DNA from 2 places in the Clostridium nitrophenolicum genome. Region 2 is predicted to be linked to the other one. Evidence: riboswitches for the same ligand, from Rfam matches in the RefSeq annotation. Region 2 holds a riboswitch; the other holds the start of a gene.

Region 1 (3,175 bases), 1.2 Mb from region 2:
TTTATAGTATTTTTCAGTTCTTCAGTTTTAGCATTTATTTGCTCTTTAATTACTTTTGATATATCTTCTATAGTATGGTGTTTAACTGGTACTGTGCTTTTGTCTTTTACGTTATCACCTAACTTTAACTCTTGAGTAATTTCTATATCTTTTTCCGATAAAACCTTAGTTACTTCTTTTGAGACTTTTGTATTATTAGATAGCTCCTCATTTTCATTATTTAATTCTTTTAAATTTGTTGTTTCTACTGTTAAATTATTTTTATCTGGTTTATTTAATTTTACTAACTCTTCTGATGTGTTACTTAAATATATTTTTTCTTTACTTTGGTTATTAGATGTCTCTTTACTGTTTTGTGCAATGCTTTCTAAGTTACTATCTGTGCTTGCAAATTCACTCTCGGTCTGAATATCACCTTTAAGCTCACCCTCAACCTGCTTTACATCTTTAAATATAGTTAAGTTTTCCTTAAATACATTATTGAAACTCTTAATATTTTCTTCCGTTAAATCTATATTGTTTTCAAAAAATGTAAATAAGTCATCTGATCCTAAATTTTTTAATTCATTAAAAAATGACTTTAAAGTATTTTTTATTTTAATACCCTCAGCACTCTCCAAACTGATATTTTTGCTTTGTATATACTTTTCAATAAAGGCACTTTCTTCTGTATCATCAGATTTTATCTTATTCATAAAATCTAAAATAGTTTTTACATCTGAAATATTTTCTTTGGTAAGAGTTATATTATGCTTTACCATTTTGTTCAAAACATCATAATCCGAATCACTTAAATTTATGCTTTTCTCTTTTAAAAACGCACTAATAGAATCTTTTTCTGATGATTTTTGTTTAGTATCTGAATTTAATATTTTAAGTTGAAGTTTTCCATCTTCAAAGCCTTCAACTACAAATCTTATAAGTCCTTCTGGCAGTTTTTCCATAGGATTTTCAAGTTTCGCTGAAAATTGCCATCCATCAAGAAGCTTTAAAAGCATCTCTCCAGTTAATTTATCTAAATTTACAATTCTAGCTAAAAAGTTTTGGCCAACTTCAAAAGATAACTTTCTAGAAACCGTCCTAGTATTAACATCATAAACACTATTTATATTCCATATACCAGCCACTTAAATCACTCCTTTTTTCCGGCCTATATATACATTATCGCATAGAACTATATATTTATATAGGGTTCCTTGGCCGAAAGTTAACTTATACTCCGGAATATAAAAAATAATCCGGATTTTTCCGGATTATTTCTACTAGTTATTTTTAACAAGGTCCCTTTCTTTTTGTTCTTCTTTATGAAGTATTGGTGACACACTTTTGTACACTAGCATAGTTAATACTGATACCAACATACCTTTAATTAGATTAAAAGGCGCAATTGCCCATACTACAAAGGAATTAAGATCTGTTATACTGCTATTAATTTTGTTTCCCATTTCAACGATGGCATTTATAGGGAAGTGTAGTACTGTTTCATATAAAGGTAAGAATACAAAGTAATTGAGAACACTAGCTGCTGCAGTCATAGTTAAAGTACCTGCAATTAGTGAAGTAACTGCTGTCCCTCTGCTTTTTCTTTTGTTATATATATATCCTGATACATATACCATTACTGCACCAACAAGGAAATTTGCTAACTCCCCTACAAAAGCACTTCCTCCAACGAATATACCATGAAGTATATTTTTAAGTAACTCTATTGCTACTCCAGCTACGGGACCAAGCGCAAAAGCCCCAATTAGTGCCGGCAAGTCACTTATATCAAACTTTAAAAAAGGCGGAAAAAATGGGGTAGCAACTTCAATAAACATAAGTATAAATGCTATAACACTTAACATAGATATTTTTACTAATCTGTTGAGTTTTTGATCTTTCATATATACACCCTCCTAATATAATTGTTTCATAATCTTCTGCATATATTCATATTTAGGTATAAGGTGTTAGTATAATAAAAAGCCCTGACTATAAGTCAGGGCGAATTTACATTATACTTTACCTTCTTTCATCCAGACTTTACTGTCGGCTTCGGAATCTAACCGAATCATGCCAATTAAGGCTCGCGGGCTATACCGCCGGTGGGGAATTTCGCCCCGCCCTGAAGATTACTACTTTATTAAGTTTACGTTTCAATTATAGTACAAGTTTTCTAAAAATTCAATATCTGAATTGAGTAAGCATTACTTTTTCATTGTCAAAGCTATTCTTTTTCTTTTTTCATCAACCTCAAGAACTTTTACCTCAACAATATCTCCAACCTGCACTACATCAAGTGGATGTTTTATAAATCTATCTGCTAATTGACTTATATGCACCAATCCATCTTGATGAACCCCGATATCAACAAATGCTCCAAAGTCTGCAACATTTCTTACAGTTCCCATTAATGCCATACCTGGCTTTAATTGAGTTATATCTATAATTCCAGTCTTTAATATAGGCTTAGGTAATTCTTCTCTTGGATCTCTTCCTGGCTTTTTTATTTCTTTTATTATGTCATTAAGAGTTGGAACACCAACTAGCAATTTTTCTGCTAATTTCTCTATACCTGATTCCTTAACCCTTTCTTCTATATCTATAAGCCTGTTGTTTTTCAAATCATCTAAAGTATATCCTAAAGTAGTTAATAGCTCTTTTGCTGCTTCATAAGATTCTGGATGTACAGAAGTATTATCTAAAGGTTCTTTACTTTCCATTACTCTCAAGAATCCGGCACACTGTTCAAATGCCTTTGCTCCTAATCTTTTTACCTTTAAAAGTTCTTTTCTACTTTTAAACTTTCCATTCTCTTCTCTATATACAACAATATTTTGAGCAATAGTTGAGTTTATTCCTGATATATATGATAAAAGGGATGGCGTTGCTATATTCAAATCCACGCCTACACTATTTACGCAGTCTTCCACTACCCCGCTTAGCGATTCATCTAACTTCTTAGGAGCAACATCATGTTGGTACTGTCCAACCCCTATGGACTTAGGATCTATTTTTACAAGCTCTGCTAATGGGTCCTGAAGTCTCCTTCCAATAGATATAGCTCCTCTTAATGAGACATTGATATCTGGGTATTCTTTTGCAGCTAATTCTGATGCTGAATACACAGATGCCCCTGCTTCTGATACTACAACATAATAAAGATCTCTATTTTGTTCTGTCTTAACCTCTT
Region 2 (3,175 bases):
TTGATCCTACGTCAATTCCAACAGATAATATTAAAAAGTTCAGAGCTATAGTAGATAAAGTATTGAGATTATCTATTATATTTTGAGGCATTACAAAGTATCCACACAACATTCCAGCAATAACTGCAATAATTATTGAGCCTGTCATTACTCCTCTCCCCCTCTCATAAAATAGGAAGTTACAAAGAAAACTAAAATTATACTACATATAGAAGTTAATAAGGCAAAGGTCAAAGATATTTTACCTATATTTTTTAAGTTGACCATAATAGACTTATTGCCTCCAGCTGATGCTCCCATACAGAACAAAAGAAAAATAACACCTATTTGCTGTATACGTCCGTTATAACTCTTTTGCTTGTCACTTAGGTTAAAAAAATAGCCTATAAGAATACCAATCAGTAAAGAAATCAAAATAGTCCACACTTTCCATTCCACCTCCGTAGTTAGAATTTGTTTTATCCGATGACTTACAAAAAATTTTACTCTGAAAGCAAGAATCCTGTTTATGCTTAGCTACTATTTTTTCATGCTGCAAAATCCCTTGTTTGAGCATCTACCGCAATCGTGGTCTACGTCGCTTAGAGGTTTATGCTCATCTGCCCCATAAATATATGCTAGTGATCGAAGAGATGTAAGCATGAAGTCTTCATTTACATATATTCCAAGAAAATTTTTCGAATCCAGTGCATCTAAAATATTTTTTTGATACCAAAGGGGAATTTCTCCATCACCAGGAGCTATTCTGTGGCTAAGTCCTAATCCTAGTATCTTAACTTTTTTGTATATGTGATCAAATAGTTGAGAGCTTATTTCAAAAAGATAGGATGTAGCCATTGCATCAAGAATCATACCTTCTTTCAGCTTAGCGTAGGAAAAAAACTCATTTACCTTTTCGCTAATTTTATCTCCTATGGTAACAACACAGTATACAATGTGGCTGAAATCATTAATTACATCAAAAGTAAAGTCTTTATCTTTTATATCTATGTTGAATATTCCAGCTGGCTGTACAGATTCATACAGAACAGGCAGCAAAGTTTCGTATATTGAACTGATTTCTTCATCAGTTATTGCTTCGCAGTAAGATTTTAGAGTATTAATTACTATTTTTTTATCTAGTTTAAAATTAAAATCTAATACAACCTCCATAAATTTTCCCCCTAAAAAATTTAAAAATTTACTTTCGAATTGGTACTATGTACCGATCAATAATTAAACTTTCAATCTTTGAATCCTATAACTATTATACAATAAAATGTAAATAACAGAATAGAGTTATGCATTTTTATTAAACATAGAAGAAAATTTATAAAATTAATTGACAAAATTATTAGAATAATATATATTAAATTTGTGATTAAAAATTAAATATATTAAGCTTTCAGGGCAGGGTGTAATTCCCGACCGGCGGTAAAGTCCGCGAGCTGAGTAATCAGCATGAACTGGTGAAACTCCAGTACCGACAGTAAAGTCTGGATGAAAGAAAGATTATTATTAATTGTCAGTATTTATATTTGACATATGAGCCCCTGAAAGTTTTTTCAGGGGCTTTTTAGGCATCTTCAAAAAATAACTAGTCAGTATGCTAATCGATTTTGAGTCATACTGCGTTATCAGGACCTTTATTAATTTTAAAATACATAATATAAGCATTATGTACCGAGTTTATGGAATACTAAAATGTAGACAAAGAAATATCGGTATGTGTATATCTTTACTTTTTTCTGATGTAAATTTATATAAAATATGTAAAAAATAACAAAAGTGATAATTGTATATTTAATAATTATAGATTAAAGAGGTGAGAAAATGGACAGAGGATATAATAACTCTTATGAATACTATATGAGTATTGCACTAGGCTTGGCTAAAAAAGGAGAAGGAGCAGTAAATCCAAATCCTTTAGTAGGTGCAGTAGTTGTGAATAATGGAGAAATAGTTGGAAAAGGTTATCATAAGTTTTATGGAGGACCACATGCGGAAGTTTATGCACTAGAAGAGGCAGCAGAAAAAGCTGTAGGTGCTGACATTTATGTAAGTTTAGAACCCTGTAGTCACTATGGTAAAACACCTCCTTGTGTAGAAGCTATTATAAAAGCAGGTATAAAAAGAGTGATTATTTCCATGCAAGATCCAAATCCATTAGTAGCAGGAAGAGGTATTAATTTTTTAAGAGAAAAGGGTGTTGAAGTTATAACTGGAGTTTTAGAGAGCCAAGCAAAGGAATTAAATGAAATGTTTATTAAGTACATAACAAAAAAAATACCTTTTGTAATTTTAAAAACTGCAATGACTATTGATGGCAAAATTTCCACTTATACAGGAGAATCAAAGTGGATAAGTGGAGAAGAGTCAAGGGAATATGTTCATAAGATAAGAAACAAGGTTATGGGGATAATGGTAGGTATAGGTACAGTAATAGCAGATGATCCGTTACTTACTACAAGATTAAAAGAGGGCAGTGGTAAAAGTCCTAAAGCTATAATAATAGATTCTAAATTGAGGATACCTATGGAGTCCAAAATCTTAGAAACTTTGAATGAAAGAGAAGTAATAATTGCTTGTACAGAGAACTTCGATAATGAAAGAAAAGACATTTTAGAAGAAAAAGGAGTAAGAGTTATAGTTACTCCTAAGGATAAAAATAATAAAGTGGATTTAAATTATCTGATCAAGGAGCTAGGTAAGCTAGGTATAGATAGCATATTACTAGAAGGAGGAGGCGAATTAAATTTTGCTGCAGTAAGCTCTAAAATAGTGGATAAAATCATGTGCTTTATAGCCCCAAAAATCGTTGGAGGCAAAGGCTCTAAAACTCCAATTGAGGGACAGGGAATAGAAAAAATAGATGAAGCAATAAAGGTTCAAAATATTACATATAAAGTATTTGGAAGTGACTTGTTGTTACAAGGATACTTATATTCTTAGCATGGTGGTGATTAAATGTTTACGGGTTTAGTAGAGGAGATTGGAGAAATAACTAATATTTTTAGTGGAGAGAAATCTGCCAGGCTTACAATAAAATCAAAAAAAGTACTGGAAGATGTGAAATTAGGCGATAGTATTGCAGTTAATGGTGTGTGTTTAACTGTAACTAGTTTTAATGAAAATTGTTTTACCGTAGATGTTATGGCAGAAACTTTGAGGAAAAGCAATTTGGGAAACTTAGGTA

The links. Region 2 has a riboswitch for FMN ahead of ribD (bifunctional diaminohydroxyphosphoribosylaminopyrimidine deaminase/5-amino-6-(5-phosphoribosylamino)uracil reductase RibD). Riboswitches for the same ligand answer to the same signal wherever they lie in the genome.
Region 1: it holds a riboswitch for FMN, as region 2 does, so the genes downstream of both, ACZ5N4_RS00460 (ECF transporter S component) here and ribD (bifunctional diaminohydroxyphosphoribosylaminopyrimidine deaminase/5-amino-6-(5-phosphoribosylamino)uracil reductase RibD) in region 2, are expected to answer to the same signal.

Annotation. Positions count from the first base shown of each region.
Region 1 is NZ_AP042469.1:85,381-88,555, reverse strand. It holds gene ACZ5N4_RS00465 (hypothetical protein) at 1-1,127, opposite strand, end outside; gene ACZ5N4_RS00460 (ECF transporter S component) at 1,263-1,886, opposite strand; FMN riboswitch at 2,003-2,119, opposite strand; gene ACZ5N4_RS00455 (Tex family protein) at 2,190-3,175, opposite strand, start outside.
Region 2 is NZ_AP042469.1:4,618,962-4,622,136, reverse strand. It holds gene ACZ5N4_RS21900 (LysO family transporter) at 1-148, opposite strand, end outside; gene ACZ5N4_RS21895 (LysO family transporter) at 148-426, opposite strand; gene ACZ5N4_RS21890 (5-methyltetrahydrofolate--homocysteine methyltransferase) at 520-1,152, opposite strand; FMN riboswitch at 1,377-1,495, shown strand; gene ribD (bifunctional diaminohydroxyphosphoribosylaminopyrimidine deaminase/5-amino-6-(5-phosphoribosylamino)uracil reductase RibD) at 1,813-2,931, shown strand; gene ACZ5N4_RS21880 (riboflavin synthase) at 2,947-3,175, shown strand, end outside.